Regions from separate parts of the Enterobacter sp. TMH.L2 genome, predicted to be linked through region 1. Evidence: predicted binding sites of a transcription regulator. Region 1 holds the regulator's gene; each other region holds the start of a gene.

Region 1 (7,310 bases):
GGCGAACCATCGGTCCCAGATGGTTTCAGATTTGCCAAAGTTCAGCGCTTCGCCCTCGGTTTGTGGGCCGGAGGCTGCGCTGCCCCACCAGAAATGCTCAGGAAATGCGTATTTCATCGTTGTCCTCACGGTCTGACCTGCCATCTCCGACAGGCAATCATTGATACGGCTAATGCCCAGATTGTCTGTGATTGATGAAACCGGTTTCCATCCCAGGAAATGATATCTGTTAAGCAGATCAAGCCGCTAAGCGCAGGCAGGGCTAAACCTGTGAGGTTAATCACATTGGTGCGCAAAGAGAGACAATTGCAAAGAAGAAAACCCGGCATTCACCGGGTCTGTTTTAACGGGGTACGCGCAGGCCGTGCTCAATGCCCCGGCTGAAAACAACCTGCCAGAGCTGAATGTCGCGCGCCCGGAAAGCGCCGGCGCAGGCATTCAGGTAGTAGCTAAACATCCTTTTAAAGCGCTCAGAATAGTTGCCTTCGATTTCTGACCAGGTTGCCAGAAAACGCTCGTGCCAGGCCATCAGCGTTTTGTCATAGTCGGCGCCGAAGTTGTGCCAGTCTTCCATCACAAAATGCGGTTCGCTGGCGTCGGCAATCTGCCGCACCGACGGCAGGCAGCCATTAGGGAAAATGTACTTATTGATCCACGGATCGACATTATTGTCGGTCTTTTTAGAACCTATTGTGTGTAGCAGGAAAATGCCGTCCGGCTTGAGGTTGCGGTCGGCAACGTCAAAGTAGGTGGCATAATTTTTAGGCCCGACGTGCTCAAACATGCCGACGGAAACAATGCGGTCAAATTGTTCGTTCAGGTCGCGGTAGTCCTGTAAAAGGATGGTGACATCCAGGCCTTTGCAACGCGCCTGCGCCATTTTTTGCTGTTCTGCTGAGATAGTCACACCAAAGACGGATACGCCATAGTTGCGTGCTGCAAACTCGGCCAGACCGCCCCAGCCGCAGCCGATATCCAGCAGCTTCATACCGGGTTTCAGCTGCAGTTTTTCGCAGATCATTTTGAGCTTGGCATCCTGAGCGTCGCTGAGATTTGTCGCGTCTTTCCAGTAACCGCAGGAGTATTGCATGTGCTTGTCCAGCATCCGGCTGAACAGATCGTTGCCAAGATCGTAATGCTCTTTCCCGACTATCCATGCGCGTTTTTTAGACTGCAGGTTAACCAGTCTTGCCGCCGCAATGCGCAGGGTATCTTTGAAATGGTGGGGGAGTTGGTTTTCCAGCCCGGCACGCAGGACTTTAGTGAAAAAGATATCCAGCCGTTCGCATTCCCACCAGCCGTCCATATAGCTTTCGCCAAGGCCGAGAGAACCTTCCTGCAGAACGCGTTTAAAAAAGTTCGGGTTTTTGACCTGAATATCAAAGGGGTTTGGGCCGTTGAGGGTGATACCTGCCCGGCTCAGCATTTCATTTGCGATACGATACCATTCGTTATCTCGTACGCTCACTTCTTCTATACACGATGAACTCATAGCTTCTCCATCACCTTGTTGTGATCAGAACCTTAAAACAGCGTAGACGCTATTCCCGGCTTGTGAGAACTCTCACGGAAAATTCCGCGTGCCTGATATCCGACGTAGAACAGAGAAAGGAGGGATTCTCCCTTACTGAAAGGCCATCCATGGAAAAACGGAAGCGCTCCGGCTTCCGCAAAATAAAATTGATAAGGCTTATCGTAGAACCGCAATTACTATAAGCCCGTTTAATTGAGGGTTCAATGGAATATTGTTAGCAAGCTAATCACACAACATTCACATTATCATGCAGGTTACTGTGCGCGGGACAGCTCGCTGTGGCCCTTGTTGGGTGCTTTGCGTTGGGCCGCGTGTTGCAGGGCATAGCCCAGACCAGCAAGCAGGACTGTCGCCAGCATCACGCTGGTGGTGGTCAGCAGCGGCGTAGTGACCAGCCAGGAAACCATTAAGCTTGCCAGGAAGCAAAGCCCAAGCTGCAGGGTGTTTTGCAGGGCAGCGGCTTTCCCGGTTGCCTGCGGGAAAGGCAGCAGAGCCGAGGACACCACGATAGGGTAGATGGCGCCGTTCGCCGCGGCCATCACGCAGAACGGAATAAGCAGCAGCGTCAGATCAGCATGGCCGCTCACCGCCACGCCCCAGGTGGCGACCACGCTCAGGGTATACAGAGCCAGCAGCCACGGAAGTAGCTGTTTGCCACTCCACTTTTGCAGCGCGCTGCGGCAGCCATAGCCACCAACCAGGAAAGCGACAGTCTGCGGCATGTAGCTCAGGCCAATCGCCGCGGGGCTGTAGCCCATCTCATTCAGAATAAATGGCGAGCCGGTAAGCCAGGCGAAAAAGCTGGCGGAACAGGCGGCGTAAATCAGCACGTTGCCACCGTAAACGCGGGAACGTAATAAAGAGAAGAAGCTGACTTTATTGTTTTCGGTTTGCCCGTGGTGCTGAATCCGGGGCTTGAGGCGCAACGTGGGGATCATCAGCAGCAAAGCGACGGCGAACAGCACGGCAAAAATAGCCTGCCATTCAAAATGGTTCAGCAGCCAGCTGCCCAGCAGCGGGGCCAGCGCCGGAGAAAGCCCGACCAGCGGCATGATGGTGGCAAAAATGCGGCCAGCGCGGTTGGCGGGATAATAATCAGTCACCAGGGCCTGCCAGCTAACGGCGGCTGAGCAAACGCCCACGGCCTGAACAAAGCGAAGCACCAGCAGCGTGGTGGCATCCTGCACCCAAAGCATTCCGATACAGCCGACGGCAAACATGGCCAGGCCAATCAACAGCACAGGTTTACGCCCGAAGCGGTCGGAAAGCGGGCCCCAGATTAGCTGGGCAAAAGCAAAGCCGGCGAGGAACAGGCTCAGGCTGGCACTCACGGCGGAGGCGGTGGTACCCAGATCTTGTTGAATGGCGGCAAAGGCGGGCAGGTACATGTCGGTGGCCAGGAAACCCAGCACGCTCAGCCCCGCAAGCCAGATAAGAAATCCCTTTGATGGTTGCATGTTTCACTCTTGATTTTGATAGCAGGTTAACGGGGCAGGAGTCTACGGAGTGCAAAACCGCTTGTGAAACGCTAATATTTGCAAATTGCATTCAAATTTTTTGCAGGCAGAAATATGTGGTCTGAATATTCGCTGGAAGTGGTTGATGCCGTGGCGCGAAACGGCAGCTTTAGCGGTGCAGCCCAGGAGCTTCATCGCGTGCCTTCTGCCATTAGCTACACGGTGCGTCAGCTTGAAGAGTGGCTGGCCGTGCCGCTGTTTGAACGGCGTCATCGGGACGTTGAGCTGACCGCCGCCGGGGCGTTTTTTCTCAAAGAAGGTCGGTCTGTTATCAAAAAAATGATGGCAACGCGCCAGCAGTGCCAGCAGATAGCCAACGGCTGGCGTGGGCACCTGTCCATTGCGGTAGACAATATCGTTAAACCTGAGCGTACTCGCCAGCTGGTGCTGGATTTTTATCGTCATTTCCCGGATATCGAGTTAAGGGTTTCCCAGGAAGTGTTCAACGGCGTGTGGGATGCGCTTGCCGACGGGCGAGTTGAGGCGGCGATTGGCGCCACGCAGGCTATCCCGGTCGGGGGGCGTTACGCATTTCGGGACATGGGGGCGCTAAGCTGGCGCTGCGTGGTTTCCGCTGACCATCCGCTTGCGAAACGGGAAGGTATTATTCTGGATGATGACATCCGTCCCTGGCCATCCCTTGTGCTGGAAGACACATCCCGTTCGTTACCCAAGCGCATTACCTGGCTGCTGGACAACCAACGCCGCGTGGTGGTGCCGGACTGGGCGTCGGGGGCGGATTGCCTGACGGCGGGATTATGCATTGGTATGGTGCCGACGCACATTGCCCAGCCGTGGCTCGTCAGGGGCGACTGGAAAGAGCTGATGCTGGAGAATCCATTCCCGGACGCGGCCTGCTGCTTAACCTGGCGGCAGGACGATGCTTCGCCCGCTTTGAGCTGGCTGCTGGACTATTTGGGTGACAGTGAGACGATGAATCAGGAGTGGCTGCAGGAGCCGGGTAACACATTCCCGGCCCCCGAAGAGGCTTAGCGGCGGTAATCGCGGAACGGACCGTCGGCCACCGAGCGGCGTTCAATCAGACGAGGATGGACTTCAATCGTCTGCGACTCTTCGCGCTTATTAATGATGCGGTCGAGCAGCATGTTAAACGCCGTTTCGCCCAGGCGCTCTTTCGGCTGGTGGATTGTGGTCAGCGCCGGAGAGAAATAGCGGGCGTTGCGCACGTTGTCATAGCCGATGATAGAAATGTCCTGCGGCACGCGCAGCCCCATTTCGTCTGCGGCGCAAATTGCACCCATCGCCATAATATCGCCGCCGCAGAAAACGGCGGTAGGGCGATGCGGCTGGTTAAGCAGTTGCTGCATGGCGCGATAACCAGACTCTGGTTCGAAATCACCCTGAACCACCCAGTTATCTGGCACTTTGATATTGGCTTCTTCAAGTGCCTTCAGGAACCCTGCATGGCGGCCGCCGCCGGTATTTCGCTCCAGCTGACCCGGAATAGCACCGATATCGCGATGGCCACGTTCAATCAGGTAGCGGCCCGCAAGGTAGCCGCCGTGGAAGGCATTATCGACCACGGAATCGGTAAAGTCCGCACGAGCTTCGCCCCAGTCCATCACCACCATCGGAATATGGCGGTACTCTTCCAGGGTTGAAAGCAGCGTCTCAGGGTATTCGGAACACATGACCAGCAGCCCATCCACGCGTTTTTGCGCCATCATGGACAGGTATGCACGCTGCTTTTCAAAGTTGTTGTGCGCGTTGCCCAGAATCAGGGTGTAGCCCTTGGCGAAACAGCTGTTCTCAACGGATTCAATAATTTCCGCAAAATAAGGGGCTTCGCTTGAGGTAGCAAGCAGGCCGATGGATTTGGTGTGGTTGACCTTCAGGCTGCGAGCCACGGCGCTAGGCGAATAGTGCAGCTCTTTGATGGCTGCCCAGACGGCGTTGCGTGTCTCTTCCGCCACAAAACGGGTCTTGTTAATGACATGTGACACAGTGGTAGTGGAAACGTTTGCGCGCTTCGCTACGTCCTTAATCGTTGCCATTAGATGTCACTCCAGACCATATCGTAAACTCCTGATAACTCATGTGTTAAACGTTTGCCTTCGCTAACTCCTGGGGCAACACGTTGGTTCCAGGCCTGTCGGGGATGCGACATACAGCGGGAGGAGGGCGTTGCCGGGCGATACGCGGTAAATTAGCGAAGGATTTTGGCTTATCCCGGGGCAAAGTGGAAGAGGGAAAACCGATATCTGTGCAAATCCAGCAGGATTTTTATCGCTAATTGTGGGAAAATCACCCCACATACACTTTGTAGGGAAATAAAAGGAGCTTACGATGAGTACCGATCTGAAGTTTTCCGTGGTGACTACGGTTATCGTACTGAGTCTGATTGTTGCCGGGGCGCTAACCGCCGTCCTGCACTGATTTACAAAGGGCCGCTTTCGCGGCCCTTCTCGTATATAGAAGAAAAGCGTTGCTTCCCTCCTTCGTGGTTAACCGCTAAAAATCAGCCTGCCAGGTTTTGCGCAACAAATTCCCAGTTGACCAGCGCCCAGAAGTGGTCGAGATAAACCGGGCGAGCGTTGCGATAATCGATGTAGTAAGCATGTTCCCATACGTCCACGGTCAGCAGCGGTTTTGCTCCGGTTGTTAATGGGGTACCTGCGTTAGAGGTCGAGACGATAGCCAGGCTGCCGTCGCTATTTTTCACCAGCCATGTCCAGCCGGAGCCGAAGTTTTTGATGGCCGCTTCGGTGAACTGCTTTTTAAAGGCTTCCACGCTGCCAAAAGCGTGGTTGATGGCTGCCAGCACGTCACCGGTCGGCTCCCCGCCGGCATTCGGCGCCAGGCAGTGCCAGTAGAACGTATGGTTCCAGACCTGGGCCGCGTTATTGAAGATCCCGCCGTCAGATCCTGTCACGATCTCTTCCAGCGTTTTACCTTCAAACGGGCTGCCTTTGATCAGATTATTCAGGTTAGTGACGTAGGTCTGGTGGTGTTTGCCGTAATGGTATTCGAGGGTTTCGGCTGAGATATGCGGTGCCAGCGCATCTTTGGCATAGGGCAGGGCGGGTAGTTCGAACGACATGGCTTCACTCCTTGTTATTTTGCTTCACAATATAGCTACATTTTGTGTGGTCATAAGGTTAGCAAATTACGAGAGTGCAAAAAAGCGCAATGAAACAACAAAATAAAACAGCCCGTGCCGGGCTGTTAATATTTTAATCAGTCTGATTAGCCCGAAAGGGCGCGATAAGATTAACGAATAGTTTTTGGCGTCATGACCCGGCGGGCGCCCACGTAATGGCGCTGCCAGTAATCTTCGCTCAGGGAGGTGATCTGAATATCGCGGCCGCTGCGCGGGGACTGAATAAACTTCCCGTTGCCAACGTAGACGCCAACGTGATCGGCGGTGCCACGGCCCTGGGTACGGAAGAACACCAGGTCACCGCTTTCCAGTTCGCCGCGGTCAACGGAGGAGGCATCGCGCAGGTGATACATTTCGTTGGCGGTGCGTGGAATACGGATATTCACCAGATCTTTATAAGCGTAATAAATCAGCCCGCTGCAGTCGAAACCTGTGCGTGGGGAAGTACCTCCCCAGCGATACGGTTTTCCAATTTGCCCCATCAGCTTGTTCATGGCCGTTTTTTGCGCTTTCTGCACGCGCACTTTATGCGCCTGCGCTATGGTCAGATTTTTTTCCGACTTCACCTTAACGCACTGCTTTTTATGCCCTTTACGATGAGTGCATTTTTCAGTGTACGCAACGGAGGCTGAGGCTGGCTGTAGGGCTAATTTCTGCGAGGTTTTTTTGCTGCTAGTTTTAGCGAGGGTGCTGCTTTTGCCTGAGGTGGTGTGTTTTGCCACTTTGGCTTTCGCCGGTGAGGTTGTTTTTTTACCGGACTTCTTTGTGGAGGCTGTGCTGACCTTCGGTTTTGCTTTTTCTTTGCCCTTGTTGCTTTTACTGGTTGTTGTCTTGGCCGGATGGCCTTTTTGTGCAACAGGATGGCGGGCGTGCTCGGACGCCTGCGCCAAAGGTGTATAGGGCAAAGCAAATAGCAGAGCACATAGCGTGATAGAGATTTTATTTATCCGCGCCACTCGTCAATCCCCTGATAAATGAAGACACGATGCTAACCATCATGCCTGCGTATGATTTTTGCGAAACCCGACGATTCTAATGCATAAAAGCCGATAATGTTAATAGGCAAATACTATTTAACGGTCAAAAGTGGAAGCTATAGCTAAAAAATTAGCCATTCCAGGGTGTTATCCGCTGTTTA
Region 2 (7,310 bases), 1.5 Mb from region 1:
GCGAGGCTCATTTCCCGGCGGCTTTCTGCCTGATAAACCCCCAATCTGCAATTCCCCAAAGCGTTTCATCATTCCTGCGAGCCGCCTCGAAGTTTGCCAATCTGTCTGATTTTTCATCTGGGTTACTGTGCAGCCATCCAGTATGATCGGAGGGATGAGCAAGAGATGAGGCCAAACAAGGCCAGAAAAGAAGCGCCCCCGAATAATGGAGATTTTTATATGGATATGCGTAATTTCCAACAATGTAGAGGGATGACGAAATCACCATCATGGACTTTTCTTGATGTCTTTCGCTGGAAAATACTTCCCGAAAAATTCGGCGGCGGCAGATCTTATGTCCGAGATTTTAAAGATGCATGGGTCAAAAAAAATCGTACTCTTATCAGAGCTGCAGCGTTTCGCTATAAACTTCCGCCAGAATTGCTCGCGGGTGTTTGCTGGATAGAGGTAGGCGGTGACCCAAATATCATAGATCGTTTTGCTTTTGAGGTTCGAGCCATAGACTGGAGCGGGCCTGCGTATACCGACCGTTATTTCACAATAACCTCCCCTCCGGCTAAAACCTCGTTTGGATTTGTCAGTATGCAGTTGCGTACTGCCGCTCAAACTATGGGGCTGGATGCTGACACAATGAGCACATCAGAGCTTCGCTCCCTGTCTCAGTGCCTTGAAAAAGACACCTATAATATCAATCTTGCTGCTATGCATTTACGCCAACTTGCCGACTATGACAGGTTACCCTCGCGGCTTAGTATGAATGATGTGAAAATTATTGGGGCGAGATATAACCGTGGTACGAGTCCGAGTTTGGAAAATATAAAAAAAGATACGCGATATGGTGATTTTATTGTCAAGCATTGGCAGCACTTTAACAGACTGGTTTTGCAGTAGGGGGCAGAATGAGAGTGTTTATTAGGGTTGTACTTGTTCTGTTTTATCTATTGTGTATGGTTGCGATGTATTTATCTATGGTTGATAAATATGATGTCATATATGATATGGATTCGGCATTTCCCAGGGGGGTATTAGGTAATGGCAGCAATAATAATGCCGTTTTTTCAGGGGTAATATTACTCATTATATCTCTATCTCAGATGCTATTTTTTTACTTTGAGCAATCGAAGAAATGGAAATGGGCAGCGGCGATCATGACAGTATTGGCTTTCCTTTTTTTCTTTGCCAAATAAAGCTCATTTGGATTTTGGTAACCTTTAGCTGAATTTAGATTTCATGTTTATTCCGAGCCCACGCAGATGTTTTGATGTGTAGGTGATAGTTTGCGGTTCAGAGAACTTGGTGACATAGGGGGCGGCGTATCTTTGAAAATTTGTATCCAGGTTGCCCCAAATCTCACAGTTGCCCTTTCCCCGGCGATTGGCTAGTATCGGTCCAGCTTCTCGCAAGTCGTAAACGTTAACGTTATCCAACGTACATATTCTCCCCGGCATTCGGGGTAATTGTACTTGGGTAAAATCATGGCTCTATTCGCACCCCCCTTTGTTGCATACCGCAAGCCCCACGTTCTGGGCTTTATCCTCTATTTCATCGTTGGCCTGGTCGACGGCGCGATTGTGCCGTTTTTCCCGCTGTGGGCGCAGCAGTCTGCCGCTATCCCGGTGGAGTTTATTGGCCTGCTGTTCGGCTGCTATGCCGGGGGCGAGCTGCTGGCTGCGCCGTTTATCGGCGGGATTGCCGATCGCGTGGGCAGAAGGCCCGTGTTGATTATTTCGGCGACCGGCGTTGGGGCGGGCTTTATCGCGCTGTTCTTTGCGCACGGCGTTTTTGCCGCCGCCGCTGTGCTGATCGTTATTGGCCTGTTTGAATCGGTGCTGCATCCGACCATTTACACCGTGGTGGCGGACGCAACGCCAGCCTCGGAGCACCGCCGCCAGTTCAGCATCATGCGCGTGTGTTCCGGCGCGGGCGCGATTGCCGGGCCGCTGCTGGGCACGGTACTGGTGCAAGAGGGGCTGGGCTACGTTTTTCTGGCCGGAGGTTCGGGGATGGTTGCGGGCGGCCTGATGCTGGCGATCTCTCTGGCGGAAACGCGTCCGCTGGCCGCTGGAATGGACGATGAGGCCGACGATGAAGAGGGGCTCAGCGCGCTGCTGCCCGCGTTCCGGGATCGCCGCCTGGCCGGGCTGCTGATTTGGGTGCTGCTGCTGGGCGTGGCCGGGAGCTGGGTGGAGGCCGTCATGCCGCTGTATGCCAGTAATCAGATGGGAATGAGCGCGGCCAGCATCGGTTATCTGTTCGCATTCGGGGCGGGGATTAACACGGTCGGCCAGCTGGCCTTAACGAAGCTGTTTGCCCGACGCTCTGCATTGTTTATCACGCTCAGCGCGGGTTTGGCGCTGATTGCTGCCTTTGTTTTGCTATTGGCACATCCACATGTCGTCACGCTGGTGATGGCGGTCTGCCTTTATTCTCTGTCGCAGATGATGACCGGCCCGCTGATCCCGACGGCGGTGAACAAGTTAGCCCCGGCGCGGCTGCGCGCGACCTACATGGCGGCACTTTCGGTGGTGAGCGATCTGCAGGGATCGGTGGGGCCGGCTACCGGCACGGCATTGTTCGCGCTGGCGTTTACGTTGCCGTGGGCAGTGGGCATTCCGCTGGTTGGGCTGGCGGTGACCGGACTAGGGCTGACGCTCGCCGCCGGGGAAAAATCGGCTACTCGTTAACGCTGCGCAGCCAGGCTTCGACCTGCTGGTAATCCCCCCGGAAGACGATCTGGTCGGCCTTCTGGCTGAGCTGATAGCGATACATCGGGTCGTAATACTCTTTCAGCAGCGGCGACAGCCAGGCCAGATGGCCTTCGCAGGAGCCGGTTTTCCTCTGGGTTAACAAGGCTTCGTCCAGCTTGGCGGTGAACTGCTGGAAGCGTTCCATGCCCAGGCGGCGGCGGATGGCAAACAGACCGTGGTGCAGATACTCGGCGTAATCGCGCCACGCGGTTTCTTCCTCGCTGACGGATAAAAACGCCTCGCTCATCTGCCGGAAGTATTCGTGTTGGAGGCGCTCCAGCCGCAGCTCGAACGGATCCTCGATGGCCACAATCGGCGAGCGCAGCATCTGTTCCCTGAAGGCTTCGGGGATATGGCGGGAGCCAATCATCCGGCCTTCATCCTCTACAACCAGTGTTTTCAATTCGGTCGGGCTGATTTTGAGCAGAGTGACGGCGAGATTGTTTTCGAAGCTGGCCTGAGAAGGCTGGGCGACAATCGTGCGGCCAAACGACGAGCCGCGATGGTGCGCCAGCCCTTCGAGGTCAACGCCCCTTGGCAGGGAGCGGATCAGGATGGTTTTGCCGCAGCCTGTGTTGCCGCTGACGATAATCATCGGCGACTGAGAACGGGTGTCGATTACCTGCATGGCATGCTGGCGCAGGGCTTTGTAGCCGCCGGTGACCAGCGGGTACTCGAGGCCGTTTTCCCGCAGCCACTGCTGCACGATGTGGCTACGCATTCCGCCTCTGGCACAGCATAAATAGCCTTCCGGCTGCTGGCGGCAGCTTTCCAGCCAGCGTTCGATTCGGCTGGCTTTTCGCTCGCCGCTGACCAGCCGGTGCCCCAGTTCGACAGCGGCCTGTTGGCCCTGCTGCTTATAGCACGTCCCGACCTGAGCGCGTTCATCGTCCAGCATCAGTGGTAGGTTATGCGCGGCGGGCATTGAACCCTGAGCGAACTCTACCGGGGCGCGAACGTCAATCAGCGGGATGTCGTTGAGCAGCAGGCGATCGTAGTCCTGCGTGTTGGGGCGTTTTTCCATGGCATAACCTTAGTCTGAAGCGGCGAAACGGGGGGATTGTGCGCTTCTGGTCAGGCAAAGGAAAGGGGAAGGGGGAAATGGTCTGACCCTCTAAAGTCAAACAGAGGGTCAGACGAGATGCGGTTTTACTTCACCAGTTTGCTCTGCGCCCAGGCAATGCCGCTGGCGTATTCGGCCGGGAGCAGGGGAACCAGGGCTTCCAGCGAGGCGCTCAGGCGGCCGGTGTCGCTGTCGTTCAGGTTGAGGTGCCCGACTTTACGACCCGGACGAACTTCTTTGTCGTACCAGTGCAAATGCACCAGCGGCAGCTTCAGCCAGGCATAGTTCAGATCGGTGCCGATCAGGTTCACCATCACCGACGGCGCATTAACGACAGGCTGCGGCAGCGGTAAATCTACGATGGCGCGCAGGTGCAGCTCGAACTGGCTGATGGAGGCGCCGTTTTGCGTCCAGTGGCCGCTGTTGTGCACGCGCGGGGCCAGCTCGTTGATCAGCAGGCCGGCTGGCGTGACGAAGCACTCCATCGCCATCACGCCGACGTAGCCCAGCTCGTTCATGATGGCGGTGAGCATGGTTTCGGCCTGGCGCTGCTGTTCGGCATTGGCCTGCGGGAAGGCAACGCTGGTGCGCAGAATGCCGTCCTGGTGCAGGTTGTGGGTCAGCGGGTAGAACACCGTGCTGCCGTCGTGGCCGCGCGCGCCTACCAGAGAAACTTCGCCGGAGAAGTTAATGCCCTGCTCGACGATGCATTCGCCGTAGCACTCTTCCGGTAACTGGTCGGTTTCATCGGCACGTAAGCGCCACTGGCCGCGGCCATCGTAGCCGCCCACGCGGCGCTTCACGATAGCCAGAGAACCCAGCTGACTGAACACGTCCTGCCATTCATGGCTGCCGGAGAGCAACTGCCACGGCGCAGTGGCCAGGCCGAGCTTATCGAACAGCTGCTTTTGCGTCAGGCGGTCGGCGATGATCGGGAAGATATCGCGGTTAACGAAGGCGTTATGGCGCGCCAGTTCGCGGGTGAGCGCGGTTTCTGGCCAGCGCTCAATCTCGGCGGTGATCACGCTTTGGGCGAATGGTACGGCTTCCGGCTCGGCGTCCAGGCCGACAGGGTAAACGGCGATGCCCAGCGGCTCACCGGCCTGGCGGAGCATGCGCCCCAGCTGGCCGTTACCTAAGACACAAACGCGCTTCATGCTTCACTCCGTGGATCCGGATTATCCAGCACTTCGTCGGTCTGGGTTTGACGCCAGGTCGCCAGGCGCTGGCTCAGGTCTGCGTCATGCAGGGCCAGGATCTGCGCGGCCAGCAGGGCGGCGTTGGCGGCTCCGGCTTTACCGATGGCCAGCGTGCCGACAGGAATGCCGCGCGGCATCTGGACGATAGAATAAAGGCTGTCCACGCCGCTCAGAGCAGCGCTTTGAACCGGCACACCCAGCACCGGGACCAGGGTTTTCGCGGCCAGCATACCCGGCAGGTGCGCTGCGCCACCGGCTCCGGCGATGATAACCTGGTAGCCATTGGCTTTGGCCTGCTCGGCAAAGCTGAAAAGCTTGTCCGGCGTGCGGTGGGCGGAGACGACTTCGACATGGTGAGGGACATTCAGGGCGGTAAGGATTTCAGCGGCGAACTGCATGGTGGCCCAGTCACTTTTGGAACCCATAACAATGGCGATACGCGCCGGGGTGTGCTCAGAAGACATGCGTCTCAAAACTCCTGTGGGTGTGCAGACATCATCGGGCGACGGGCGCCCGTATCAGAAGGGCTCAGAGAATAGCACGAACTCCGGGCAAGGAAAACGGTTGCGTGGTTAACGAATCGGCAAAAAAGCGGGCTTTTAGGTCAGAAAGGAAAATGAATCAGCTCGACGTTTTCCGGCGTGACTTTGATCATCGACCCTTCTTTATGCCACGCGCCTAACACGCAGCGGAAAGCGGGTTGCCCGTTAGCCTCAAGTTCGTGAATAGCCGGACGATGGGTATGCCCATGAATCAGCCATTGAACGTTGTGGCGGGTAAGAGTGTCGACCACCGCCTGCGGGTTCACATCCATGATCTCCAGCGATTTCATATTATTCGCCGCCTGGCTGTCGGCGCGCATGCGGTCGGCAATACGCTGGCGAATAAACAGCGGCAGGGCGAGATAGAGCTTCTGCAGCCACGGCTGATGAACCTTGCGGCGAAATGCCTGATAGCCTTCGTCGTCGGTACACAGCGTATCGCCGTGCATGATCAGGATTTTGCGGCCATAAACATCGAGGAGCTTTTCTTCCGGCAGCAGCGTCATGCCGCTGGCTTTGGCGTAGCGCTTGCCGAGTAAAAAGTCCCGGTTGCCGTGAATGAAATAGCAGGGAATGCCGGTATCAACCACCGCTTTAATGGCCGCGGCGATTTGCTGGTAGAGCGGCTCCGGCGCGTCGTCGCCAATCCAGGCTTCGAACAGATCGCCAAGAATATAGAGCGCATCCGCCTGGCGGGCTTCACCGGCTAAGAAACGCAGAAAACCGGCGGTGATCGCCGGTTCTTCTGGGCAGAGGTGTAAATCTGCAATAAACAGCGTCGACATTATTCGCTGACGGTCACGCTTTCGATAATAACGTCTTCTTTCGGTACATCCTGGTGCATACCGCTGCGGCCGGTGGAAACGGCTTTGATTTTCTCAACCACGTCCATCCCTTCAACCACTTCTGCGAACACGCAGTAGCCCCAACCCTGCAGGCTTTCGCCGCTGAAGTTCAGGAAGTCGTTGTCGGCCACGTTGATGAAGAACTGTGCGGTAGCAGAGTGCGGAGCCTGGGTACGAGCCATTGCCAGCGTACCACGGGTGTTTTTCAGGCCGTTATTCGCTTCGTTCTGAATGGTGTCTTTGGTCGCTTTCTGCTTCATACCCGGTTCGAAACCGCCGCCCTGGATCATAAAGCCGTTGATCACACGGTGGAAAATGGTGTTGTTGTAGAAGCCTTCGCGGCAGTAGTCCAGGAAGTTTTTAACGGTAACAGGCGCTTTATCATCAAAAGTTTTGATGACGATGTCGCCGTGATTAGTGTGAAAAGTAACCATGCTTGCATCCTATGAGTGTCAGAGAGTACGGCGGCAAACGGTGCCGTCGTACCAGCACGCTGTTATAGCATAACGCTACATCATAGTCAGTAATGCAAAGCAGACTGCCGTCGGGGAAAATAATCGGGTAAGATAACCGGGAGTATTCTTCCACACGCTTACATGGAATCCCCTGATGTTAAAAATATTTAATACACTGACTCGCCAAAAAGAGGAATTCAAACCTATTCATGCCGGAAAGGTAGGCATGTACGTGTGTGGTATCACCGTTTACGATCTCTGTCATATCGGCCATGGCCGTACTTTTGTTGCGTTTGACGTGGTGGCGCGCTACCTGCGTTCCCTCGGCTATGAGCTGAACTACGTGCGTAACATCACCGACATCGACGATAAAATCATTAAGCGCGCCCATGAAAATGGCGAAGACTTTGTGGCGCTGGTCGACCGCATGGTCGTCGAAATGCACAAAGATTTCGACGC
Region 3 (7,310 bases), 1.6 Mb from region 1:
TTCTGGAATCAGCGAACACATGCCGCGTATTAGCAGGTTCACCTTCACGCCCGCGCTGGAGGCCGCATAAAGTCTGTCCACCAGGCCTTTGTCTACCAGGTTATTCAGCTTCAGCGTGATCCCGGCAGGCTGCCCGTTCTGGGCATTTTTGATTTCGCGATCGACCAAATCGTACAGCAGGCGACGCGAGTTCTGCGGCGACACCAGCAGATAGTCGAAGGTCACCGGGCGGTACGGATTTTCGATAAAGTTGAACACGCGACGCACTTCGTTGGTGATGCGAGCATCGGCGGTTAACAGGGAATAGTCCGTGTAGAGACGGGCGGTTTTCTCGTTAAAGTTACCGGTCCCAATATGCGCATAACGCACAATCTCTTCGCCTTCCATGCGGGAAATAAGGAACAGCTTGGCGTGAATTTTCAGCCCCGGCGCGGAGAAGATAACGTGCACGCCCGCCTCGGTAAGGCGCTTCGCCCAGTGGATATTCGCTTCTTCGTCAAAACGTGCCTGCAGCTCGACCACCACGGTGACTTTCTTGCCGTTATGGGCGGCGTGGATCATGGCGTCAATAATGCGTGAGTCTTTCGCCACGCGGTAGATATTGATTTTAATCGCCAGCACGCTTGGATCGAAGGAGGCCTGGCGCAGCAGCTCAAGAACGTGTTCGAAGGTGTGGTACGGGTAGTAAAGCAGGACGTCACGCTCGCGGATGGCGTCGAACCCGTTACGGAATTTATCGAACCAGATATGGCGCAGGCGCGGCAGCGGCTTGTTCACCAGGTTAGCTTTCCCGACGTTCGGGAAGCCAATAAAGTCTTTAAAGTTGTGGTAGCGTCCGCCGGGAATGATCGAGTCGTAGTTGGAAATGGTCAGCTTGTCGCGCAGCATCTCCACCATCGCATCCGGCATATCGCGCTGATAAACAAAGCGCACCGGCTCGGCGGTCAGACGCTGTTTCAGGCTGGAGGACATCAGTTCCAGCAGGCTGGATTCCATTTCGGTAACCAGGTCGTACTCGGCGTCACGCGTCATCTTCATTGAATAGGCGTTGAGCGCGTCGTAATCGAAGAATCCTTTGAAGATCTCGTCCAGGCAGTAGCGCAGGATGTTATCCAGCAGGATCATCGGCTTGCGGCGACGTGGTGCTTCCGGCGGCAGGTTCACAAACCGCGGCACTTTGTCCGACGGGATCTCCAGCAGCGCGTAGCGAATGCTGTCCCCACGAATGATTTCGACCGCCAGGTAGGTGTAATCGTCCTTCAGGAACTGCACCAGGTCGGTATCGCGGTTGATCAAAATCGGCGTGATGTGCGGGCGAAGCTGATGCTTGAAGTAGCTGCGCAGCCAGCTTTGCTGATTTTCGGAAAGCTGACGTTCGTTAATCAGGAAGATTTGGTTGCGGGCCATCTCCAGCAGCAGCTCGTTATACAGGCTGTCAAATTCCTGATCGGCCTTCAGCACCCGAGCCTGAATCTTGTTCAGCAGGTGGCGCTGGTTGGAAGGAGAACCCTGTTCTTCACTGATTAAAATGCGGCGCTTCAGTTCGGCGAAACGCACTTTATAGAATTCATCGAGGTTATTGGAATAGATGCCGAGAAAACGCATCCTTTCAATCAACGGGTTGAGCTTGTCCGCCGCTTCCTGCAGAACGCGTTCGTTAAAAGACAACCAGCTCAGTTCTTTTTCGATATACAGCTTATCCTGACCCATTAGTCCTCACACTCCGTTTTCGTGGACGTGGCAATGCCGTCACCGTCACGTCAGTTATTATGGCGAGCTTTAGCGGAGAATGTCCAACTATGCAGATGAAACTCTCTCATCTGACCATGACAACTTTATGAGAGACAGACACAAAAAAAGGGCCTAAGCCCTTTTTAGTTAAATTATTCTGCTGCATGTCCCTGCGGGGGCAGCTGCACGCCATCAAGCCAGGCGGCGTTTTGGCGCATTTTTAGTCGATCGTCGAGGAACCAACTGACGACCAGCGGGTAAATCGCGTGTTCCTGGTGCTGAACGCGGGCGGTGATTTCGTCCTCATCATCCCCTTCAAATACCGGCACTTTGGCCTGCAAAATGACCGGGCCGCCGTCCAGTTCGTCAGTGACAAAATGCACGGAAGTGCCGTGCTCTTCATCGCCGTTTTCCAGCACCTGGCGGTGGGTATGCAGACCGGGATATTTCGGCAGCAGGGAAGGGTGAATGTTGAGTAAACGACCGCTGTAGCGCGCCACAAAGGCCGGGCTGAGAATGCGCATATAACCCGCCAGCACCACGACGTCCGGCGCGTAGGCGTCAATCTCCTGCATCAGCTGGCGATCGAACGCCTCCCGGCTGGCAAACTCGCTTGCCGTCAGCGCGTGGGTCGGGATCCCGGCTTCGCGGGCTCGCTCAAGGCCGAACGCGTCGGCCTTATTGCTGAACACCGCGCTGATGGTGCCGTTAATCTTCCTCTGCTGGCAGGCGTCAATGATCGCCTGCAGATTGCTTCCGTTACCGGAAATCAGCACCACAATGTGTTTCATTACTCAATAACCACGCGCTCTTCGGAATCAGATGCCTTGATGATACCGATTTTCCACGCCTTTTCACCTTTGGCCTGCATCAGCGCAACGGCTTTATCCGCTTCTGCCGCCGGCAGCGCAATGACCATGCCCACGCCGCAGTTAAAGGTGCGGTACATTTCGTGACGGCTGATGTTGCCGGCCTGCTGCAGCCAGTTGAAGACGGCTGGCCACTGCCAGGAAGATTCGGTGATAACGGCCTGGGTGTTGTCCGGCAGTACGCGCGGAATATTTTCCCAGAAGCCGCCGCCGGTCAGGTGGGCGATGGCGTGAACATCCACGTTTTCAATCAGCTCAAGGATATTTTTCACGTAAATGCGGGTTGGCTCGAGCAGGTGATCCGCCAGAGGTTTCCCTGCCAGTTCGGTGGTCAGCGGGTCGGTGCCGCTCACTTCCAGCACTTTGCGCACCAGCGAGTAGCCGTTGGAGTGCAGGCCGCTTGAACCCAATGCAATCAGGACATCGCCATCGGCAACTTTAGACCCGTCGATGATTTCAGACTTCTCAACTACGCCTACGCAGAACCCGGCCACGTCGTAGTCTTCCCCGTGGTACATGCCTGGCATCTCAGCGGTTTCACCGCCAACCAGCGAGCAGCCTGACTGCAGGCAGCCTTCGGCGATGCCGGTGATAACGCTGGCGGCAGTATCCACGTCCAGCTTGCCGGTGGCGTAGTAGTCGAGGAAGAACAGCGGCTCGGCGCCCTGAACCACCAGGTCGTTCACGCACATGGCGACCAGGTCAATGCCGATCGCGTCGTGGCGTTTTAAATCCATGGCCAGACGCAGCTTGGTCCCCACACCGTCGGTGCCGGAAACCAGAATCGGTTCGCGATATTTCTGAGGCAACGCGCACAGCGCACCGAAACCGCCCAGGCCACCCATCACTTCCGGGCGGCGGGTCTTTTTCACTACGCCTTTAATTCTGTCGACCAGAGCGTTACCAGCATCAATATCTACACCGGCATCTTTATAGCTGAGAGAGGTTTTATCGGTCACTGCTCGTTCCCCACGGGTGGTATATAAGAAAAACGCGGCAATTCTAACAGTGGAGGCAAACGTTTGCGAGCCTCTTGTCATCGGCAAGAAAAGAATTCCTGAGATAGACTCAATCCAGTCCGGTTGATCTCGATCATCCCATTAGCTGTAGCGCAGCGGCAAAAAAGCGGTATAATCCGGCGATTTTTTTTGTGGTAGCCAACTATCTCGGGGGAGAAAGAGTATGAAGATCGTGGAAGTGAAACACCCACTCGTCAAACACAAGCTGGGCCTGATGCGCGAGCAAGACATCAGCACCAAGCGCTTTCGTGAACTCGCCTCTGAAGTAGGCAGCCTGCTTACTTATGAAGCCACTGCGGACCTGGAAACCGAGAAAGTCACCATCGAAGGCTGGAACGGCCCGGTGGAAGTCGACCAGATCAAAGGCAAAAAAATTACCGTTGTGCCAATTCTGCGTGCTGGCCTTGGCATGATGGAAGGCGTTCTGGAAAACGTACCCAGCGCGCGTATCAGCGTCGTTGGCGTTTACCGCGATGAAGAAACCCTGCAGCCGGTGCCTTACTTCCAGAAGCTGGTTTCTAATATAGAAGAACGTATGGCGCTGGTGGTTGACCCGATGCTGGCGACCGGCGGTTCTATGATTGCCACCATCGACCTGCTGAAAAAAGCGGGTTGTACCAGCATTAAGGTACTGGTGCTGGTTGCAGCGCCGGAAGGCATCGCCGCGCTGGAAAAAGCGCACCCGGACGTGGAGTTGTACACCGCTTCTATCGATCAGGGCCTCAACGAGCACGGGTACATTATTCCTGGCCTCGGTGATGCGGGCGATAAGATATTCGGAACAAAATAAGATTCATCAGCCGACTTTGAAAGTCGGCTTTTTTTTGATTGAAGCAAACACCGTTCGTTAAAAATAACACTTAGAGGAAAACAACATGACCCGCCGCGCCATTGGGGTAAGTGAACGCCCGCCCTTACTGCAAACGATTCCGTTGAGCCTGCAGCATCTGTTCGCCATGTTCGGCGCAACCGTGCTGGTGCCGATCCTGTTCCACATCAACCCGGCTACGGTGCTGCTGTTTAACGGCATTGGCACCTTGCTTTATCTGTTCATCTGTAAAGGCAAAATCCCGGCGTATCTGGGGTCCAGCTTCGCGTTTATCTCTCCGGTATTGCTGCTGCTGCCGCTGGGGTATGAAGTAGCCCTCGGCGGATTTATCATGTGCGGCGTGCTGTTCTGCATCGTGGCGCTGATTGTGAAAAAAGCCGGTACCGGCTGGCTGGACGTGATGTTCCCTCCGGCGGCGATGGGTGCGATTGTTGCGGTTATCGGTCTTGAGCTGGCGGGCGTGGCGGCTAACATGGCCGGACTGTTGCCTGCGGATGGCGCATCCCCGGATTCCACCACCATTATTATCTCGCTGGTGACGCTGGCGGTCACGGTGTTTGGTTCCGTGCTGTTCCGTGGTTTTATGGCCATTATCCCGATTCTCATCGGCGTGCTGGCGGGTTACGCGCTCTCCTTCGCCATGGGCGTGGTAGACGTGACGCCCATCCTCGAAGCGCACTGGTTCGCGCTGCCAACCTTCTATACGCCTCGCTTTGAATGGTTCGCTATCTTCACCATTCTGCCTGCGGCGCTGGTGGTTATTGCCGAACACGTGGGCCACCTTGTGGTGACCGCGAATATCGTGAAAAAAGACCTGATTCGCGACCCGGGCCTGCACCGTTCGATGTTTGCCAACGGCATTTCAACCGTGTTCTCCGGCTTCTTCGGCTCCACGCCAAACACCACCTACGGTGAGAACATCGGCGTCATGGCGATCACCCGCGTGTACTCGACCTGGGTTATCGGCGGTGCGGCAATTATCGCCATTCTGCTTTCCTGTGTCGGCAAACTGGCGGCGGCGATTCAAATCATTCCGGTGCCGGTGATGGGCGGTGTTTCTCTGTTGCTGTACGGAGTGATCGGCGCCTCCGGTATTCGCGTGCTGATCGAATCCAAAGTGGATTACAGCAAAGCGCAAAACCTGATCCTGACCTCCGTGATCCTGATCATCGGGGTGAGCGGGGCGAAGGTGCACATTGGTGCGGCAGAGCTGAAAGGCATGGCGCTGGCGACCATCGTCGGCGTAGGCCTGAGTCTTATTTTCAAACTTATCAGCATACTGCGCCCGGAAGAAGTCGTGCTTGACGCGAAAGACAACGACGCGCAGGCCTGATCGTTTCCTCGCCGGGCGGATCCTCGCCCGGTTCTAAACCTCAGCCATTCTGTGTTAGACTCGTTTCGATTTTCTGCCTGTTATGGTTGAGGTACTTCTGAATACGCCGGCACAGCTCTCACTGCCACTCTATCTTCCCGACGACGAAACCTTTGCGAGTTTCTGGCCGGGTGACAACCCTTCTTTATTAGCCGCCCTGCAGGCGGTACTCCGTCAGGATCACAGCGGGTACATCTATTTCTGGTCGCGTGAAGGCGGCGGGCGCAGCCATTTGCTGCATGCGGCCTGCGCAGAGCTTTCCCAGCGCGGTGAAGCCGTGGGCTATGTGCCGCTGGATAAGCGCACCTGGTTTGTGCCGGAAGTGCTCGACGGGATGGAGCAGCTGTCGCTGGTTTGCATCGACAATATCGAATGCGTGGCCGGGGACGAGCCGTGGGAAATGGCGATCTTCAATCTTTATAATCGCATTCTGGAATCCGGGAAAACGCGCCTGCTGATCACAGGTGACAGGCCGCCTCGTCAGCTCAATCTGCAGTTGCCTGACCTGGCTTCCCGCCTCGATTGGGGGCAAATCTACAAGCTGCAGCCGCTTTCCGATGACGACAAGCTGCAGGCGCTGCAGCTGCGCTCCCGGTTGCGGGGGTTTGAGCTGCCGGAAGACGTGGGGCGTTTCCTGTTAAAACGCCTCGATCGCGAAATGCGAACCCTGTTTATGACGCTCGATCAGCTCGATCACGCCTCGATTACCGCCCAGCGCAAACTCACTATTCCGTTCGTCAAAGAGATCCTCAGCCTATAGTTTTCCCCGTCCGCCGACGGGGAATGTCTCGTTATACCTGGCGTAATCTTTCTGCCGCAGCGTCCAGCGTCGCTTCCTGCTTGGCAAAGCACAGGCGAATCAGCTTGTGCGGGAAAGCATCCGCGCAGAACACCGACAGCGGGATCGCCGCCACGCCCACTTCTTTGGTCAGCCACTGGCAGAAACTCACGTCGTCGAGATCGGAGATTTCGCTGTAGTCGGCCAGCAGGAAGTAAGTCCCTTCGCAGGGCAGAATTTCAAACCGGCTGTCCGCCAGCGCTTCAACAAAGCGGTCGCGGCGCGCGCGGTAAAACTCCGGCAGTTCACGATAATGTTCCGGTTCGGCACGCAGCATGTCGGCAATCGCAAGCTGCGCCGGGGTATTCACCGCGAACGTCAGGTACTGGTGAACTTTACGCAGCTCCGCACTGATGGCCGCCGGTGCCACGCAGTAGCCCACTTTCCAGCCCGTCATATGGAACGTTTTGCCGAAAGAGGACACAGAGATAGCGCGCTCGCGCAGCTGCGGGTGGGCCAGCACGCTGGCGTGGCCTTCTTCGTCGAAGCAGATATGCTCGTACACTTCGTCGCTCAGCACGTAGACTTCGTGCTGCGCAATGGCCTGCCACAGCGCGGCAAAATCACTTTTGCGCCAGACGGTAGCGGAGGGGTTGTGCGGCGTGTTAAGAATGACGAGGCGAGTTTTGTCGCTCAGCAGGGCAGCAAATTC
Region 4 (7,310 bases), 1.4 Mb from region 1:
TTAAGGCTCACACCCACTACAAACAGGGAAAACTTACGCAACACGTTGCGAACAAACCGTTTTCGCACCATAACGGTGCAGCCGGAACGGGGCTGCACCACTGCATAGTTATCCTGCCCGGTTAAGAATATATTCAAAACCGGGCTACAGACTAAGGGATAAACTTATTCGCCGTAAACATTAAAGTCGAAGTACTTTTTCGCCAGTTTGTCGTAAGTCCCGTCTTTACGCATTTCAGCCAGCACTTTGTCAAACGCGGCCTTCAGCTCAACGTCATCTTTACGCAGGCCGATCCCGGTCCCATCGCCGAAGTATTTTTTGTCCTTCACGGACGGACCGGCAAAGGCATAGTCTTTCCCGGCAGGCTGTTTCAGGAAGCCTTCGCTCCCGGCAACTTCGTCCTGGAATGCCGCATCCAGGCGCCCTGCAGCGAGGTCAGAGTAAATCAAATCCTGGTTGGCGTAGGCCACCACATCAACGCCTTTCGGGCGCCATTCAGCGTTGCCGTAGGTCTCCTGAATGGAGCCCTGCAGCACCCCAACGTGCTTGCCTTTCAGCGATTCGAGCGTCGGCTGAATCGGGGAACCTTTGGCCGCGATCAGGCGGGAATCCGCCGCGTACAGCTTGTTGGAGAAAAGGATCTCCTGCTGGCGTTTTTCAGTGATCGACAGAGACGAGATAATGGCGTCAATTTTCTTCGCTTTCAGCGACGGGATCAGGGAATCAAAGTCGCTGCCAACCCAGGTACATTTGGTCTGAATGCGCTTGCAAAGTTCGTTACCCAGATCGATATCAAACCCAACAAAATCGCCTTTCGCGTCTTTCGAAGAGAATGGCGCGTAGGTCGCGTCGGTACCAATGCGGACGTTTTGCGGAATCGCTGCAAACACGCTGGCTGCGCTGGACAGGCCGAGCAGTAAAGACAGTGCAAGAACCGACTTCTTCATACGATACCCTCAAGTTTGGCTTTCTTATTTGTGATGTCTTGTTGTGTGGTAATGCCTTTGCATACGGAGAGTTGCAGTTCTCATGCCACTTTTCCCTGCGTGGAAAAAAGCCGCTGATTTATGTTAATAAAACGTTGCAACTTCGCGCTAGTTTGAAAGATAGCAGGTCTGGGAAGCGGGACTAGAGGGGAAGGCGGTTTTCGAGGATTAAATCTTCTAAAAGCGATCGGCGTTGCAGAATTGCCCCATAATGAGGCAATCATTTTGTGATGCACCGCAGCAGTGCATTACTTGTGTTCACCCCAGCGAACGAACAGGTCTTCGGGCAGCTCAAGGTCAAACTGATCCAGCACCCGGTTGACCGTCTGGTCGACAATATCCTGCAGCGTTTGCGGGCGATGATAAAAAGCCGGCACTGGCGGCATGATCACCGCGCCCAGCTCGGACGCCTGGGTCATCAGGCGCAGGTGCCCGAGGTGCAACGGCGTTTCGCGAATGCAAAGCACCAGCGGGCGACGCTCTTTCAGCACTACGTCCGCCGCACGGGTCAGCAGCCCGTCCGTATAGCTGTGCACGATGCCGGACAGCGTTTTAATCGAGCACGGCAGCACCGCCATCCCCATGGTCTTAAACGAACCAGAGGAGATGCTGGAGGCGATATCCCGTGAGTCGTGCACAACATCCGCCAGGGCCTGCACATCACGCAGCGAGTAATCGGTTTCCAGCGCCAGCGTCTGGCGCGCCGCATTGCTCATCACCAGGTGGCTTTCCACCTCCGGCAGCTGCTGGAGGATCTGCAGTAAACGCACCCCGTAAATGGCGCCGCTTGCGCCGGAAATACCGACAATCAGTCGTTTCATTCATCACCTTTTCTCACCCTTTCAGGATGACCATTTCGACTCAACTCGCAACCCGGCCGCCTGCCAGCCAGGAAAACCATCATCCACGCGCTGCACCATAAAGTCTTTCTGGCGCAGAAACGCCACTGCCTGTCTGGAAAGTACGCAGAAACGCCCGCCGCAGTAGGCCAGAATATCCCTGTCGCGAGGTAAATCAGACAGGTGCTGCTCCAGCTTCTCCAGCGGAATATTCAGCGCACCGGGAATATGGCCGGCGGAATAATCTTCCGCGGAGCGAACATCCAGCAACAACGCGCCCTGCTCCAGCCTGGCCAGCAGCGCTTCAATGGAAACCCCCTCCAGCCGCTGCGGGTTGTAGAGACTCTCCGTCGCAACGCGCTGCATTTCGCTGTGCTGCCAGGTATTAAAATTGTGCAGAGCAGAAAGCACGTTTGCCACCGGCCCTTCGCCTTCGCGGTAAAAAACCTGCTTCCCGACGCGCCGCGACTGTACGAACCCGGCCCGCCTGAGCTGCTGTAAATGCTGGGAGGTATTGGTCACGGAAAGGCCGGTTGTCTCTGCCAGTTGCTCAACTGAACTTTCGTGCTGAAAAACGGCCTCCAGCAAGGCAAGACGATGGGGATGCGCCATCGCGCGAGCAAGACCTGCCAGTATTTCTAGTTGGCCCTGCGGGCTCCCCATCACTTTTTTCATCCACGCTGCCCGTTATCCGCCAAACGCCGCCGATGTTAGCATTGCCGCCCCTAAAGTGACAGATATCACCTGGCCTGCCGACTCAGGCGTATTGCTAAAAGCGTCGCACCGGCCGGCGCCAAAGCGAAGACCCCAAACAACGCCATACTGGCCGCGCTGGCCCCTTCAACCCCTCCGGGTGAAGTGATGCCGGCCCCGTTAGTAATAACCCCGGCCAGGGCGGCGGCGAGCGCCGTCGCGTAAAGCTGCACGGTAGTAATGGAGGCGGACGCCAGCGTTTCTTCCCCGGGCGGTGCCGCCTGAAATACCTTCGTTAAAAGATGAGGCCAGGCAAGACCAATCCCGAACCCAACGCCCGCCAGCGCCGTACCGCAGGCAACCACGCCCGCCGGGCCGTTAAAAGGTGTCGGCATAATAATGGACAGCGTGACCAACGACACAAGCACCACCAGCGGCCCGACGCAGATTATCCGCTGCGACATTTTTGAACTGACTGAAGCGCTAAAAAGCGCCGCCAGCGTCCAGCCCCCGGCCATCATTGCCGTCAAATAACCGGCAGACAACGGGCTGAATAGATGGATGAGCTGCAGAAAGTATGGCACGTAAATTTCCGTCGTCAGGCCAATGACCAGCAGCGCCATCATCGCATAAAGCAGGCCAATACCGCGCGTCGGGGAATAAGCGCCGCGAGGCAGCAATTTTGCCGCGTCCGGCCTGCTGTCCAGGCGAGCGATGAGCCACCCTAGCCCCAGACCAACGGCTATTCCGGAGATATTCAGGGCCAAAGAGCCGCCCAGCCCGGCGAGGGAAATGGCTAGCACAGACAGGACCAACAGCGAGATGGTGAGTACGGGCAATCGTGCCTCACCGGCTTCAGGCTTCGACATGCTTCTAAATTGCACCATCACAATCAGGGCAAGCACGGCGGCTATCGGCAGCAACGCCCAAAACGCAAGGCGCCATTCGCCGATCTCCGCGAAAACACCGCCGATCGCCGGGCCACAAAGGGTTGCGATACCCCACATGCCGGAAACCAGCGCCATAGCCCGGGACCAAAGCGGAGCCTCAAAGGCGACGCGGATCAGCGCGTAGCTCAGCGCAAACAGCACACCACCTCCGAGTCCCTGCACCACTCTCCCCAGGAGCATGACCGGCATGGAGGGTGCCAGCGCGCAGATTACCGCCCCGCAGGAAAACAGCAGCAGGGCCGACAGGTAGGCCATCGCCGCGCCCTGCCGCGCAATCAGCTTCGCAGAGACGGCGGAGCCTACAATCGACGCGGCGACAAAGAGCGTGGTGTTCCACGCATACCAGGCCAGGCCGCCAATCTCCTGAATGACGGTCGGCAAAATCGTGGTGACGATATAGATATTAATGGCATGCAGCGCCACGCCGCCGGCAAGGGCCAGGGATCGCAGCCCGTTATGGCCGCTAAGCAGCGTGGCCCAGGAGGCATTTTGACTCGTAATGTCTGACATTCACTCTTCCATCTATCATTCCATAAAGTAATGGAATGATAGAATGAAAAACCAACCACAATTTGTCTCTCTGTGCATCGGGCATAAAAAAGCCCACGGGGTAAACCGTGGGCCTGTAAACGAGGGCGGCTTAGCTTAGCCTTCGTTGTGCATCTCTAAGTTTTCCACTTCGTTCTGACGCGCCAGTGCTTTGGAGTCGTCGTTACGCAAGGATTCGAGATACTGCAGGTATTTGTGGTCAACGTCTTTCGTCACGTAGATGCCGTTAAAGACGGAGCATTCGAACTGGGTGATGTCCGGGTTTTCCACGCGTACGGCTTCGATCAGATCGTCCAGATCCTGGAAAATCAGGCCGTCGGCGCCGATGATCTGGCGAATTTCATCCACTTCGCGGCCGTGAGCAATCAGCTCGTTGGCGCTCGGCATATCAATGCCGTACACGTTAGGGAAGCGAATTTCCGGTGCAGCGGATGCCAGGTAAACCTTTTTGGCACCGGCTTCACGCGCCATCTCGATAATCTGCTCAGAGGTGGTGCCACGCACGATGGAGTCATCCACCAGCAGCACGTTCTTGTCGCGGAATTCAGCGCGGTTGGCATTCAGCTTGCGGCGCACGGATTTACGGCGCAGCTGCTGGCCCGGCATAATAAACGTACGGCCTACGTAGCGGTTTTTCACAAACCCCTGGCGGTACGGCTTCTCAAGAATGCGGGCGATTTCCAGCGCGATGTCGCAGGAGGTTTCTGGAATCGGAATGACCACGTCGATATCCAGGTCTTCCCATTCACGGGCAATTTTTTCGCCAAGCTTTTTCCCCATCTCAACGCGCGCACTGTAGACGGAGATCTTGTCGATGAAGGAGTCCGGGCGAGCAAAGTACACGTACTCGAACAGGCAAGGATTGCTGACCGGGTTGTCGGCGCACTGCCGGGTGAACAGCTGGCCTTTCTCGGTAATGTAAACTGCTTCGCCCGGCGCGATATCACGCAGGAATTCAAAGCCCAGAGTGTCCAGCGCCACGCTCTCGGAGGCCACCATGTATTCGGTGCGGCCATCGCCCAGATCGCGTTTGCCGATCACCAGCGGGCGGATGCCGTTCGGGTCGCGGAAGGCAACCATGCCGTGGCCGATAATCATCGCCACGCAGGCGTAAGCGCCGCGAATCTGGCGGTTAGTGGCGGCGATAGCAGCAAAAATGTTGTCTGCTTCCAGCGGATAATGACGGAAGTTATCCAGCTCGCTGGCAAAGATATTGAGCAGGATTTCAGAATCAGAAGTGGTGTTAATGTGGCGGCGCTTTTCTTCGAACAGCTTTTTGCGCAGCTCGTGGGCATTGGTCAGATTACCGTTATGCGCCAGCGTAATCCCGTAAGGCGAGTTGACGTAGAAAGGCTGAGCTTCAGAAGCGCTGGAACTGCCGGCTGTGGGGTAACGCACGTGGCCAATACCCATATTCCCCTGCAGACGCTGCATGTGACGGGCTTCAAACACATCGCTCACCAGGCCATTCGCTTTACGCAGACGGAAGCAATTTAACGCGTCGATGGTGACGATGCCTGCGGCATCCTGGCCACGGTGCTGAAGCACCGTTAACGCATCATAAATCGACTGGTTTACCGGCATGAAACCGGCGATACCGACAATACCGCACATGTTGTCTTTTCCTCATTAAGCCACATCCCCACTACGATTAGCGGGGCAAGAAACTTGACGAGCTTTGCAGATAGTCAAAGAACCATCTGATGATGAAACTGAATTGCGGGATAAGCTGCGACTTTTGCCAGTCATCGCTTTTCGAAAAACCGGTAAAGGTATCCAGGAAGAACAGAATGGCGGAGACGATCAGTACGCCACGCAAGGCGCCAAAGCAGATCCCCAACACCCTGTCTGTACCCGACAGGCCGGTTTTTTGCACCAGCGCGCTAATCACATAATTGACTATCGCACCAACAATCAGCGTCGCGATAAACAGCACCGCGATAGCTATCCCATTACGTACCAGTTCGTCTTCAAAGCCAGTGAACCAGACTGACAGATAAGTGTAGTAATGACTGGCGACAAAGAAAGCACATCCCCAGGTCACAAGCGATAACGCTTCCTTCACAAACCCACGTATTACGCTTACCAGACAAGAAAAACCGATAACCGCAATGATGGCGTAATCTATCCAGATCATGAAAAAATCTCGTGATAAATTGCCCTGACGTCCAGTTCGGGGCGAATTCTAACAGAAAAAGAAAACGTTTGCGTAGGGATTTCCTTCCCCCGCGTAAATAAATAATGGCGTTGAAAAAAGCATCAACGCCATTAAAAAAGTGCCTGTTTTGCCTTCACTCCGTCGGGGGGAAGCGAGGCTATGCCGTCGTTTTTCCCCTCACCCTAACCCTCTCCCCAAAGGGGCGAGGGAACAGTATGGTGCGATATTTTTCCCCCTCTCCCTTCCAGGGAGAGGGCCGGGGTGAGGCTCACTGGCGACTACCTTGGCGAGTAATTCATCACCACGCCGTTCAGACCAGAAAGGGAATTCAGTTCGCCCAACGAAGACTTCAACTTATCCTTCGAGGCATCCGGCCCGACCAGAATACGGGTAATTTTCCCCTGCACAGGCGTGGTCGGCGAGGTGTAAACCTTGAACCCGGCCCCGCGCAGTTTACCAACAATTTCATTCACTTTGTCCGCATTTTTCAATGCGCCAAGCTGCACCACATAGGCTTGCCCGGTCGGGGCTTTGTCGGCAGTTTTTTCCGCCTTCGACGCCTGTTCGGAGGCCATCGCAAGCTGCTGACCAGTGTTATCATCAGCGGCAGGTTTAGGCTGCGGTTTTTCCACCGGCTTAGGCTTTGGTTTTTCCTGCACAGGCTGCGGCTTAGGCTGTTCGCGCGCGACAGGCACTTCGTCAACGCCCGCTGAGCCTTCATTCGGGATAGCCCCACTGTTCAACCCCGGCGGTACGGAAGCGCCCGCCCTTACCTCTTCCGCCGCGCCTTCCGGCGGCTGCGCTGGCAAAGCCTGAGTAGCCGCAGGCAGCATATCGGGCTCGTCGCTGTCTCCAGGTTTTGGCACCAAAGGAATGGCCGCGAACTCATCCTGATAATGTTTTTTCTGCCCGTCCAGCAGACCCGGCAGCACAATCACGCCCAGTGCGACCAGAATAATGGTTCCGACTAATCGGTTTTGAAACTTACTCGCCACCTGCTCTCCCCGCGTCCAGTACTTCCATTACATGGGCCACCGTGTGGAACGAACCACACACCAGCACGGTATCTTCGGCCGTTGCTTCCGCCATGGCGGCATGCCATGCGTCCGCCACGGTTGCAAATGCTTTGCCGTGA

Evidence for each region. The regulator PurR, encoded in region 1, represses purine synthesis genes. The targets are predictions, from matches to a motif close to CANGCAAACGTTTGCNTG.
Region 2: purE (5-(carboxyamino)imidazole ribonucleotide mutase) is a predicted target of PurR. The motif match lies at 5,563-5,580, and genes of this name have one in related genera.
Region 3: purM (phosphoribosylformylglycinamidine cyclo-ligase) is a predicted target of PurR. The motif match lies at 3,612-3,629, and genes of this name have one in related genera.
Region 4: cvpA (colicin V production protein) is a predicted target of PurR. The motif match lies at 6,212-6,229, and genes of this name have one in related genera.

The regions. Positions count from the first base shown of each region.
Region 1 is NZ_CP193791.1:2,727,191-2,734,500, reverse strand. It holds gene ACREYP_RS13085 (glycoside hydrolase family 1 protein) at 1-117, opposite strand, end outside; gene cfa (cyclopropane fatty acyl phospholipid synthase) at 344-1,492, opposite strand; gene punC (purine nucleoside transporter PunC) at 1,789-2,991, opposite strand; gene punR (DNA-binding transcriptional activator PunR) at 3,106-4,044, shown strand; gene purR (HTH-type transcriptional repressor PurR) at 4,041-5,066, opposite strand; gene cydH (cytochrome bd-I oxidase subunit CydH) at 5,359-5,448, shown strand; gene sodB (superoxide dismutase [Fe]) at 5,531-6,112, opposite strand; gene ACREYP_RS13050 (C40 family peptidase) at 6,283-7,128, opposite strand.
Region 2 is NZ_CP193791.1:1,221,497-1,228,806, forward strand. It holds gene ACREYP_RS05885 (hypothetical protein) at 220-891, shown strand; gene ACREYP_RS05890 (MFS transporter) at 1,476-2,684, shown strand; gene mnmH (tRNA 2-selenouridine(34) synthase MnmH) at 2,674-3,771, opposite strand; gene purK (5-(carboxyamino)imidazole ribonucleotide synthase) at 3,897-4,967, opposite strand; gene purE (5-(carboxyamino)imidazole ribonucleotide mutase) at 4,964-5,473, opposite strand; gene lpxH (UDP-2,3-diacylglucosamine diphosphatase) at 5,614-6,336, opposite strand; gene ppiB (peptidylprolyl isomerase B) at 6,336-6,830, opposite strand; gene cysS (cysteine--tRNA ligase) at 7,006-7,310, shown strand, end outside.
Region 3 is NZ_CP193791.1:1,131,769-1,139,078, forward strand. It holds gene ppk1 (polyphosphate kinase 1) at 1-1,710, opposite strand, end outside; gene purN (phosphoribosylglycinamide formyltransferase) at 1,884-2,522, opposite strand; gene purM (phosphoribosylformylglycinamidine cyclo-ligase) at 2,522-3,559, opposite strand; gene upp (uracil phosphoribosyltransferase) at 3,783-4,409, shown strand; gene uraA (uracil permease) at 4,495-5,781, shown strand; gene ACREYP_RS05515 (DnaA inactivator Hda) at 5,879-6,580, shown strand; gene ACREYP_RS05520 (pyridoxal phosphate-dependent aminotransferase) at 6,612-7,310, opposite strand, start outside.
Region 4 is NZ_CP193791.1:1,368,848-1,376,157, reverse strand. It holds gene argT (ABC transporter substrate-binding protein) at 165-947, opposite strand; gene ACREYP_RS06625 (UbiX family flavin prenyltransferase) at 1,235-1,807, opposite strand; gene ACREYP_RS06620 (ArsR/SmtB family transcription factor) at 1,829-2,500, opposite strand; gene ACREYP_RS06615 (MFS transporter) at 2,566-3,978, opposite strand; gene purF (amidophosphoribosyltransferase) at 4,114-5,631, opposite strand; gene cvpA (colicin V production protein) at 5,669-6,154, opposite strand; gene dedD (cell division protein DedD) at 6,454-7,170, opposite strand; gene folC (bifunctional tetrahydrofolate synthase/dihydrofolate synthase) at 7,160-7,310, opposite strand, start outside.